Regions from separate parts of the Halalkalibacter sp. HAAS-P014 genome, predicted to be linked through region 2. Evidence: riboswitches for the same ligand, from Rfam matches in the RefSeq annotation. Region 2 holds a riboswitch; the other holds the start of a gene.
The links. A riboswitch is a leader RNA that binds a small molecule or an ion and turns the genes downstream of it on or off. The one in region 2 is predicted to bind cyclic di-AMP.

Region 1 (6,135 bases), on a different contig from region 2:
TCCCTCAACCTGCAAAGCAACGGTGGGGCAAAGCCTGGAGGATGAAGTATGTGCTGCATCCTCTATTTTTATTTCTCTGATTAACAATGAGGCCCATGGAAAGAACGGTTTAATTTTTTATATCTTTCGACTGAGGATTCGGACGAGCAAAGTGTCCATATAAGTGTGTTTTCTCCTTGCTCGAATAGTCGTAAATCATTGCTTCATCTGTTCTTTCAAATCGTGTTGGAATATACATAATCATCATTAACCTTTCATTAATCCCTTCTAAAAATCCATTTGAATAGCCATACGCAAAGCTATTTAGAATTTCCGTCTGCCAGTTTTCGAAGGTACTTATAGCTTTGCACATTTCTGGTATCCCTGAATTCTCAATTAATTTATAAATAGCTTTTAATTCCGTTTTAATTCTTTCCATTTCGGTCGTGCCTATATAAGCGTCAGCTCTTATTCTACTAACTCGCTACCCAATAATTTAATAAGGTATTGAAAAACGCCCTATGAACTAAGGTGAAAATTCTGTATAATGTAACCGTGGTTACATTATAGGAGGTGAGATTTTGATAAGTTGGCTACACCTCACGTATAAAATCCCTAGAAAACCTAGTTCTCCAAGAGTAAAAGTCTGGAGGAAACTAAAAAGCTTAGGGGCTTTTCATTTACATGATGTTATATGGCTTTTACCAAATAACGCTTATACATATGAACAGTTCCAATGGTTAACCGTTGAAATTAAAGATTTAGGTGGAGAAGCAACTATGTGGGAATCACATCTTCTCTTTGGATTATCTGATGAAGAAATAAGTCAGTTATTTATTGAACAAATCAATGAAAGTTATATTGAACTTCTAAAACAATTAGATGAATCAGATATCGATTTAGTTTCTTTGTCAAAAAAATACCAACGAATAAAAACAATTGATTATTTCAAGTCCCCATTGGAACTAAAAGTACGTGAAAAAATCAAGCAACGAAGGAGTGATTTAACATGAAGTGGGTTACATGGAAAAATATCGGAGTGGATCGTATGGCTTGCTGCTGGTTAATTAAAAACTATATAGACCGAGAAGCTGAATTTATCTTTATTCCTGAGGGTAAAACAGAAATTCCGAATGGAACAAAAGGATTTGATATTCCTGGTGCTGAGTATTCACACAGACATGGACAATGTTCTTTTTATTCTTTGTTAAATGACTATAACTTGCACGATCCTGTATTAAAAAAAATAGCTCAAATTGTAGATGAAGCAGATACAGTACAAGAAGTTTTTTTAGAACCTGTTGCACCAGGTCTAGATTATATTTGTGACGGGATTAGCTTAATTAGCAAAGATGATTCTGAAGCGTTAGAAAGAGGATTCATCATTTATGACGCATTGTATGCAATGATAAAAAGAAGTCATCAGTACTAATGGGGGAGAAAAAAGTGGAGAAACCTAGTTTTTGGAACATTTTTTGGACCTATATCCTTATTGGTTTACAAGGTTGGGGTGGTCCAGCTGCACAAATACAAATAATTCACGAACACGCCGTAGAAAAGAAAAAATGGATTGATAATGAACGATTCAGAGATGCTTTTGCTGTTTGTGGTATGTTACCAGGCCCAGAAGCTGCTGAACTTTGTATGTATGTCGGATATCGACAAAGAGGTTATTTAGGTGGGTTTTTAGCGGGATTGGGTTTTATGTTACCGAATTTCATTTTAATTACCATCTTGGCTTGGGCTTACTTTCAATTTGCTGCAACTTCTGACATAGCTCAAGGCTTATTATATGGTGTTAAGCCCGCAATGGTTGCTATTGTTTTATTCAGCCTTTATCGAATTGCAAATAAGTTTGGAGTATTACAAGATGGTAAAAAAATATTCATTACTCTTTTCATGTTGACTTTAACGTTTATTACGCAAATCGATTTAATCCTTTTGCTATTGGTTATGGGATTAGTGTATATGTTATTAGTTCGTTCGTTTAACAATAAAGTATTTAGCGTTAACAGTATTCCACTTTTTGCAGTAGCCTCTTTGGGAACAGCTTCAATACCAACTAGCCTTTCCCTATTATTCTTAAAAGTGGGTGCACTTAGCTTTGGTGGAGCATATACGGTTCTAGCGTTGTTACAATTTGAAGCTGTTGATAATTATGGGTGGCTAACAACTGAACAATACATTGATGGTTTAGCTATTAATGAATTAACTCCCGGTCCCACAATCATGGTAGCAGCATTCGTAGGTTTTGCAGCATATGGTTTTTTGGGAGCTACATTAGCAACCTTTTTTATCTTTTTACCAGCCTTTTTAGTAGTGCTGTTAGGCGCTCCGTATTTCGATAAAATTAGAGAAAACAAGAAGCTGAAACTATACTTAGCAGGTGTTAGTGCAGCAGTTGTTGGTCTTATCGCTAGTTTTTTAATACGACTTTCGTTAGAAGTATTTTATGATTGGGGAAGCATTATTATAGCATTTGTAACACTTGCACTCTTATTTAAATTCAAATGGCAAATATGGCAAGTATTCCTTTTAGCTTTAGCTTTAGGAACTTTGCTTATCTTTTTATAATAATAAAATCTGTTCCAAACTGGGACAGATTTTTCTATTATCATTATTGAACTATCCTGCCTTTACTTTAAGAGGACACTTTTTATGGTTTTAGCTCATGTAGCTTATAACGAAGCTAACTTTGGAAACCTTATCTAAAAGGAGGGATTTATATGTTAATGATATTTGAAATAATGAAAATAGCTGTCAACATCCGAAAGCTAACATTATTATTGATAACGGTCGTTTTTTTAATTAGCAGTTCTTTTATAATTCATTGGTTGGAACCTGAAATGTTTGAAAATCCATTCATCGGATTTTGGTATGTTATGACTACTGTTACGACAACAGGCTATGGTGACTTCGTTCCAAATACCACAATAGGTAAGATATTTGGCTTATTTTTATACTTTTTTGGAATTGGTTTAATCGGTATTGTCATTGGTAAAATTGTTGAAGGCTTTGGGCTTTTACGAAAATTAAAGGAGGAAGGAAAATTGAATTATAAAGGAAAAGGTCACTACGTGATTATCGGTTGGTCCAATAAAGCTAAACATACTATGAATGAGATCTTAGAAATCGATGACCAAGCAAAGATTCTTGTGATCGATTCACTACCGAAATCTCCCTTTGAGAGTGATAAATTTTCATATATACAAGGTGACGCAACTGATATAGAAACATTAGAAAAGGCAAATGTACTTGAGGCAAAAGCTGTTTTAATTTTTACAGGAGATAAAGAGTTTAACTCTGTCGCTGCAGATGGACAGTCACTTCTGATTGTATCAGCCATTGAGAGTTATGCAGTAGAGATGAAGCAAGAGATTTATACCATTGTTGAGATTCTTAAAGAAAAGCATATTTCAAACTTCGAGCATGCGAATGTAGATGAATTTATTATTGCTGATGAAGCCTTATCTGATTTAATGGCAAAAGCTGCTGTTGATAAAGGATCAAGCAAGCTAATTATGGAACTCCTAAGTAGAAGAAGTGGTGTCGATATACGTAAAATCACCAAAAAACAAATTTGGAAAACATATAACGATGCTTTTGAAGATTTAAAAAAACTTGGGGCTAATTTAATTTCTGATCGGAATGATTTTCAAATTTTAAACAAGCTAGGAGAGTCTATTCCTAAGGAGGCAGAGCTTTATGCCATCTGTACCAAAGAATCCTATCAGAAGATTATGAAACCCAACTAAAATGCAATTTGTAAATTTATACAATAAGTATTGACAACCTTACCTTACAGGAGTAAATTCTCTATTAGTTAAATTAAATAGTAACCTTTAGTCGCTTAATCATTTTGAGCGGGGGAACCAACTTTGGTGGAAATGTTCCATCTTGGGGTGAATCTTACTAAGTAAGAGGGGATACTCTCAGTCCCTAATCCGACAGCTAACCTCGTCAGCGTTATTTTGGAGAGAAGGGTCGGAATAGACCATTCTTTGTGATGGTCTATTTTATTTTGCACAAAAAGAGGTGGGAAAAGGTGGCAGATAAAAAGAAACAATTTGCCGTTGTTGGGTTGGGGCGTTTCGGTGGTAGTGTGTGCAAGGAGTTATATAGAATTGGACATCAAGTTTTAGCTATCGATAATCGAGAGCATAAAGTCAATGAGTTTGCACAATTCTCTACACATGCTGTTATCACGGACTCGACTGATGAGAAGTCATTGCAATCTTTAGGAATCCGGAACTTTGAGTACGTAATCGTCGCAATCGGGGATAATATCCAATCAAGTATATTGACTACCCTTGTCCTCAAAGAAATGGAAGTTGAGAACGTATGGGTTAAAGCACAGAATGCCTATCATCATAAGGTACTAGAGAAGATAGGTGCCGATCGAATTATTCACCCTGAACATGATATGGGTATCAGGATTGCCCAGCATTTAACCTCAGAAAAAATTGTTGATTATATTGAATTATCTAATGAATATAGCATAGTTGAATTACTAGCAACCAACAAAGTCCATAACCGTTCCATTATTGATTTAGATGTTCGTGCTAGGTTTGGTTGTACAATCTTGGCCGTCAAACATGGAGAGGAGATTAATGTATCCCCACTCCCTGAGGATATGATATATGTAAATGACGTCCTTATCGTAATTGGGCACAAAAGAGATTTAAAACGGTTTGAGGAAGAAGGGATGTAAACCATGTCATTTCCTAAAAAAGGTATTTTAAATCGTCGAATTCACTTGTCCCCCCCACAAACGTTAGCTCTAAGTTTTTTTATAGCTATTGTGATTGGAACACTATTATTAAAGCTTCCTTTTGCAACAACAGAGCCAATCGCCTGGATCGATGCATTATTTACAGCTACTTCCGCTACAACCGTTACAGGTCTTGTGGTTGTTGACACTGGGACAGCTTTTACGGTATTTGGACAAGTAGTGATTATGATACTCATTCAGATTGGTGGATTAGGATTAATGACGTTCGCTGTATTAATTATCGTTGTATTAGGAAAAAAAATCGGGTTAAAAGAACGGATGTTAGTACAAGAAGCTTTTAATCAAACTTCCATTGGCGGTGTTGTACGTCTCGTAAAGATTTTATTTATCTTCGCTATCTTAATGGAGTTTATTGCTGTTATATTACTCTCTATTCGTTGGGTTCCGGAATACGGTTGGGCTTTTGGCATTTATACAAGTATTTTTCATGCCATTTCTGCATTTAATAATGCGGGATTTTCGCTTTGGTCTGATAGCTTAATGGGATACGTTGGAGACCCTGCTGTAAACATTATTATTACATTACTATTTATCACCGGTGGAATTGGTTTTACTGTTTTGTCTGACTTATGGCACACAAAAGAGTTTCATCGACTATCCTTACATTCGAAATTAATGTTAGTTGGCACATTAGTCATTAATGTTGTAGCTATGATGTTGCTTTTCACACTAGAATACGCCAACCCAGCTACTTTAGGTGCCTTAGATCTCGCTGATAAGCTTTGGGCTTCTTACTTCCAAGCAGTTACACCTAGGACAGCTGGATTTAATTCAATCGATATCGGCAGCATGACTTCTGGATCGATTGTCTTTTTACTGCTGCTAATGTTCATAGGAGCAGGAAGTGCTTCCACAGGCAGTGGGATCAAATTAACAACATTTATAGTTATTGTCCTGGCTGTTATCACATTCTTAAGAGGAAAAAATGACACTGTAGCGTTTGCACGCACAATTAGACTTCAAATGATAATCCGTTCATTAGCAATTGTTGTGATTAGTTTGTTTGCCGTATTCCTTACTATCCTAGCTCTGACTATTACAGAAAATGCTCCATTTATTATGATTGTCTTTGAAGCTTTTTCTGCATTTGGTACTGTTGGACTGTCGATGGGGTTAACAGGAGAATTATCTCCTTTAGGAAAACAAGTTATTATTTTCTTAATGTTTATTGGACGAATCGGGCCATTAACATTGGCTTTCTCATTAGCGAGGGCTCAAAAATCAAGCATCCGTTACCCAGATGGAGAGGTATTTACAGGGTAGTGTTATAGCTAAACTTTTAATTAAAATAAAGCCTCTTACACACATATAAAGGGTAAAAGAATTAGGATAGGTTAGGATAGCATTGGAAATATCTGCTTTAC
Region 2 (6,135 bases):
GCTTGGGTGTATCGTCGAACAAAGGGATTAGCGACGGTGGGATATTTAGATACTGATAAACAAGGTAAAAAGAAAAGAAAAAAGAAAAAAGTTTCCTAAGAAAATTTCTTCTTTTGAAATAAGAACAAATGCTGTCCATTTTGGTCAGCATTTTCTTATTAAGAATGGTTGGAAATTAATAATTATAAATATTGTTATAATAATAGGGGGCTGTAAGAATCTTGTTATAATTATTTACAATTAATGAGGTGAGAACAATGAAGAATATACTCATTGTCGATGATGAACAACAAATGCAAGCATTACTGAAACTATGTATTAAGTCAACTGAATTTGAAGTAGCAACTGCTAATTCTGGAAAGGAAGCACTTGAATTATGTGAGAGAAATCAATATGATTTGATGTTGCTCGATATTATGATGCCTGAGATGGATGGATTTGAAGTACTAAAGAATTTAAGCGAACGCAATTGTCTACTCCCAACGATTATTATTTCTGCTATAGGGGAGACAGATCAGGTAGTGGAAGGGTTAAATCTTGGGGCGTATGATTATATTACAAAACCGTTTGAACCGAAAGAGCTTGTTGCTCGAGTAAATGCCGTACTAAGACGGGCAGACCCTTCTCTGCAGGCAGGAAAAAGTAAAGGGATGTATGGAATTACTGTCGATCAGTCGCAACATATGGTTGTTTATAACCAAGACATGATTTCTTTTACAAAAAAAGAGTATCAAATTTTTGTTCATCTTTTCTCAAACCCTGGACGTGTGTATACAAGAGAACAACTTTTTTTTCTTGTATGGGACGAGTCCGATGATCGAGATTTTCGAAATATTGATACCCATATAAAAAATATTCGTGATAAATTACGAAAAGCAGGGGTTGAAAAAACAGTAGTAGAAACAGTTTGGGGTATCGGGTACAAAGTTCCACAATTGAAGGATTGATCCAATGAAATTATCGACAAAATTAGCATTGCTTGTATTTACGTCAACTCTAATGATTGTTTGTATAATGGGAACGTCCTTTTATATCCTTTCAAAAACATTTTATAAAGATCAACTCCAAAGGGATATTGAATTTAGACTTGATGCCCATCGTGAGATTTTAGAGACACACACGTTCCAAGAAACAATTGAACATGTAATTATAATGGAGCAAAGAAACGAAGAGAATACATTTATTGTGTTTGATGCTGATTTCAATGTTAGTGCAAGTACTCAACAAATATCGAATGAGATGCTTGACCTTTATCAAAACTGGCTTTTGGATACTTTGGCATATGCTAATAAAAAAACAGAATTTGTTAATATAATGAAAGAACATATCCCTCATATTTGGGCGTTTGAACCGATTGAAATTGAGGGGGAAGTGATAGGGTATTTATTTATAGATCAAGACACAGGTAGTTTTGAGGAGGCTCGGTGGACGCTTCTAGCTATTACAACGTTTATGGGACTCATCACATTATTATTATCAGGTATTTTAATTGTTCTCTTATCAAAAAGGGTAACGTTACCTCTAACGAATGCACAAAATTTAACCAAGGAGATCGCGAAAGGAAATTTTGATGTACAATTATCAAGTAAAGGAAATGATGAAATAGATCATTTATTAAAAGATATTTCTTCGATGGCTAGACAATTGAAAGAATATAGAGACACAAGGCAACAATTTCTTACTAATGTTTCTCATGACATCCGTACACCTTTGACCTATATTAAAGGTTATGCTTCTTTGTTAAAAGATCAAAAGCTAGAACCAGACCTTGTTCAAGATCAGGCATCAATTATTTATCAAGAAGCGATTCGTATGGAGGGACTTGTGAAAGATCTTTTTCAGCTAATGAAGCTAGAAGAAGGAAAGGTTCCGTTGAATATTCAAGAAGTTGATTTGGTAGAGTTTATTCATGAAACAACTAAGAAGGCAAAACTTGCCTCAGCTGATAAAAAAATAGAGCTACTTGTATCTTCCAATAAACCAGAAGTTGTTGCTCAAATAGATCAGGATAAATTTGAACGAGCGTTATTAAATTTAGTAATGAATAGTATTCGTCACACTAATACATCCGGGAAAATTGAAATTAGAATTGAGAAGTCAGAAGATGAAATCCAAATTATAATTGAAGACAATGGGGAGGGGATTCCAGCTGAAGACCTTCCACACATATGGAAACGTTTTTACCGGGTGGATAAATCACGTTCTACGAAGCATGGGGGCAGTGGAATAGGATTAGCAATTACCAAACAAATTATTGAATTGCATGGGGGGACAATTGATGTTAATAGTTCTTTAAATGTAGGAACGGTTTTCAAAATTCGACTATATAATTCTAAGTCTCGTATTCAAAAAGGAACTTAAATAGGATGTTTAAGTTCCTTTTGATATATATGGCTGTTTGGATTAACGTTTCTGGTTCCATATCATTACAATCCATCATCTTCAAAGCGTTTTAGATCGCTCTTATGTCCAATGACAATGAGAATATCTTTTTCAAAAATTACATCATCTGGAAATGGCGAGACATTAATATCTTCTCCACGTTTAATCGCTAAGATCGTACACCCAAATTTAGCACGAACATCTAAATCTATAAGTGAGCGATTATGTACCTTGCTAGTTGCCAATAATTCAACAATGCTATATTCATCAGATAACTCAATATAATCAACAATTTTTTCGGAAGTTAAATGTTGCGCGATCCTAACTCCCATATCATGCTCAGGATGGATAATTCGGTCTGCTCCTATTTTTTCGAGTACTTTGTGGTGATACGCGTTCTGTGCTTTCACCCAAACATTTTCAACTTCCATCTCTTTTAATACAAGAGTCGTTAAAATGCTCGATTGAATATTGTCTCCAATTGCAACTATGACATTTTCAAAGTTGCGAATACCTAGAGATTGTAATGAGTTTTCATCAGTAGAATCTGCAATTACAGCATGAGTAGAGAATTGTGCAAACTCATTCACCTTATGATCTCGATTATCGATCGCTAATACTTGGTGTCCCATTTTATATAGCTCTTTGCAAACACTACCTCCAAACCGGCCCAAACCGATAACAGCAAATTGTTTTTTTATATTTGCCATATTTCTCCACCTCTTTTGCAAAATAAAATAGACCATCACAAAGAAATGGTCTATGCCTCTTCTCTCTAAAAATAAAGCTGACTAGGTTAGTTGTCGGATTAGGGACTGAGAGAATCCCTTCTTACTAAGTAAAATTCACCCAAAGGTGGTAATTTAGCCACCAAGAATCGGTTACCTCGTTACCAGTACATTGATTAAAAGTTTCTATATGTTTTAACTAATAGAGAATTTACTCCTCTTTCTTCAGCTTGTCAATACATATTTTACTGGTTATCAGCAATAATAAACTATTTTGTAAAAGTTGGGTGCGCTGATCGAATACTGTTTTTTTTACTGCACAGTGGCTTCTTCATATTTTCTTAATAAATAAATGTTAATATCGTTACGGATGAATTAAGTTTTCACTAAAAGATTCTGTGACTTAATAAAGTGGGGTTAGTAGTATGTATGATGTATTTAATGCCATTAGCCGATTATTATATGACCCATTAATTCAACTGACGTATGGTACCGAGCACCTCCCAATTCTATCGGCGTTTGTTATAGGAGTGCTTGCTGCTGCTGCTCCATGTCAGTTTACAGGGAATATTGGAGCGATTACCCTATATGGGAATCGCTCCATTCAAAAGTCCATCCCTTGGTCAGAGGTGATTTTCTTTCAATTTGGAAAAGTTGTTGTTTTTTCAGGACTAGGGCTGATTGTCTGGATATTAGGGGCAGAATTTCAACAAGACCTAATTGGTTATCTTCCTTGGATCCGAAAAACTCTTGGGCCTATTTTTATCTTAATTGGTCTATATTTAGTTGGTGTAATTACGTGGAAATGGTCAATAGGCCTTAATTCAAAAATGATAGAGGGAAAAAAAGGAGGTAAGTGGGGGGCGTTTCTATTAGGCAGTAGTTTTTCCTTAGGATTTTGTCCAACAATGTTCTCTATCTTTTTCTTCTTGTTAATGCCATTAACACTTTCTACTTCATATGGGTTTATTTTGCCAACTGTGTTTTCGTTTGGTACTTCGATTCCTTTATTCATTACGATGTATTTGATCTGGACATTTGGTTTAAGTGGAGCATTTATGAAAAAAGGAAGAACGATCGGAAAGAGGATACAGCAATTTGCAGGAATCTTTTTAATTATATTGGGGGTTCTAGATACTATTGCTTATTGGGGGCTGTAAGCAGGTAAAAGGCTGGGGTGCAGTACCATGCTATGCTTTTCCCACTTAAACAGAAACAATGTGCATGTAACAATTGAACCTTCTATGCTTGTCTCAATTAAACCACCAATTAATATCATTTGTGTGAGGATAATCACATAAAATCTTCACATTTATTCGGTAAGATTTAAGAATAATATGATTCAGTTAATCTTTTGTAAAAGGGAGGTGTAAGCATGAGTAAAATGATGTTTTCTATTCAAGGTATGACATGTGCGTCTTGTGTGAATCGTGTTGAGAAAATGATATCTAAAGTTGATGGGGTGCATTCAGTCACGGTTAATTTAGCATCTAATCAAGCGCAAGTTGAAGGTGACGAAACATCTTTATCCTCAGAATTAATTGTAAAAGCGATTGAAAAGGCAGGTTATAAAGCAAGACGAATTGATCAAGATGAAACAGAAAGAAAAGTACTCTTGTCGGTTAAAGGGATGACATGTGCATCTTGTGTGAATCGTGTTGAAAAGGTAATTTCAAAAGTGGAGGGTGTACGATCGGTAAATGTTAATCTAGCTGCCAATCAAGCACAGGTTACAGGAGAAAAAGGAATATTGGACCAAGATGCTGTTATAAATCGAATCGCCAAAATAGGATACGAGGCATCCGTTATTGATGAAGACGATAAGAGGGAAGAGAATGATGATCAGGAGAAAGAAACGAAAAAGCTCTTAAAAGATTTTACGGTAGCAGGAGTATTAACGACGATTGTGTTAATTGGTAGCATTCCTCATATGATGCATGATTGGGGTGCATGGGTACCTGCATTTCTAGCGAATCCGTTATTTTTACTCATTTTAACAAGTTACATTCAACTCGTACCAGGTTGGAGATTTTATAAAAACAGCTATAAAGTGTTGAAAAATGGTTCAGCTGATATGAATGTGTTAGTAGCAATGGGAACATCGGCAGCATGGATATACAGTGGGGCAATGACATTATTTCCCACTCAGCTAAGTAGTATGGGCTTTCCTTATCAGCTTTATTATGATGTGACGACGGTCATTACAACGCTTATTTTGCTTGGACGTTACTTTGAAGCAAAGGCGAAGGGGCAAACTTCTACAGCGATCAAGAAGTTGATGAGTTTACAAGCGAAAACCGCAAGAGTGATAAGGGAAGGGCAGGAACGTGAAATTTCAGTTGATGACGTGAAGATTGACGATGAGGTAATTGTAAGGCCTGGAGAGCGAATTCCAGTTGATGGAGTTGTCATAAAGGGAAGGTCAACAATTGATGAATCGATGTTAACAGGTGAGTCAATTCCAATTGAAAAAACAGCTGGAGATGAAGTGATTGGTGCAACCATTAATAAGTCGGGGAGTTTTCGCTTCCGTGCAACAAAAGTTGGAAAGGAAACGGCGCTAGCTCAAATTATCCGAATGGTCAATGAAGCCCAAGGATCAAAGGCCCCAATTCAACGAGTCGTTGACTTGATATCTGCTTATTTTGTTCCAGCAGTTCTGATTATCGCTGTCTTATCATTTATCGTTTGGTATTTTGTCGGCCCAGATCCTAGTCTTATTTTTGCTTTGACGACCTTTATCGCTGTGCTCATTATTGCTTGCCCTTGTGCACTAGGTTTAGCAACGCCTACGGCAATCATGGTTGGGACCGAAAAAGGGGCTGAAAACGGCATTCTTATTAAAAATGCTACTAGCCTAGAGGGTGCCCATAAGATTAATACAGTTGTGTTAGATAAAACAGGTACGATTACAGAAGGGAAGCCAAAACTAACGGACATCATCACAACTGATATGGTAACAGAGGATGAATTATTACAAGTAGCAGCATCAGTTGAGACGGCTTCAGAGCACCCACTTGGAGAA

Region 1: linked by a shared signal. The riboswitch ahead of AC1FXZ_RS21155 (potassium channel family protein) and the one ahead of AC1FXZ_RS09745 (potassium channel family protein) in region 2 are both predicted to bind cyclic di-AMP.

The regions. Positions count from the first base shown of each region.
Region 1 covers NZ_JBWQTV010000032.1:4,680-10,814, forward strand. Annotated here, with positions in the region: partial or broken gene AC1FXZ_RS21130 (transposase) at 110-433, opposite strand; gene AC1FXZ_RS21135 (Chromate resistance protein ChrB) at 561-992, shown strand; gene AC1FXZ_RS21140 (chromate resistance protein ChrB domain-containing protein) at 989-1,411, shown strand; gene chrA (chromate efflux transporter) at 1,426-2,553, shown strand; gene AC1FXZ_RS21150 (ion channel) at 2,706-3,734, shown strand; cyclic di-AMP (ydaO/yuaA leader) riboswitch at 3,817-3,960, shown strand; gene AC1FXZ_RS21155 (potassium channel family protein) at 3,986-4,690, shown strand; gene AC1FXZ_RS21160 (TrkH family potassium uptake protein) at 4,694-6,034, shown strand.
Region 2 covers NZ_JBWQTV010000011.1:227,237-233,371, reverse strand. Annotated here, with positions in the region: gene lgt (prolipoprotein diacylglyceryl transferase) at 1-99, shown strand, start outside; gene AC1FXZ_RS09755 (response regulator transcription factor) at 258-947, shown strand; gene AC1FXZ_RS09750 (sensor histidine kinase) at 952-2,361, shown strand; gene AC1FXZ_RS09745 (potassium channel family protein) at 2,427-3,092, opposite strand; cyclic di-AMP (ydaO/yuaA leader) riboswitch at 3,153-3,305, opposite strand; gene AC1FXZ_RS09740 (cytochrome c biogenesis CcdA family protein) at 3,536-4,270, shown strand; gene AC1FXZ_RS09735 (heavy metal translocating P-type ATPase) at 4,486-6,135, shown strand, end outside.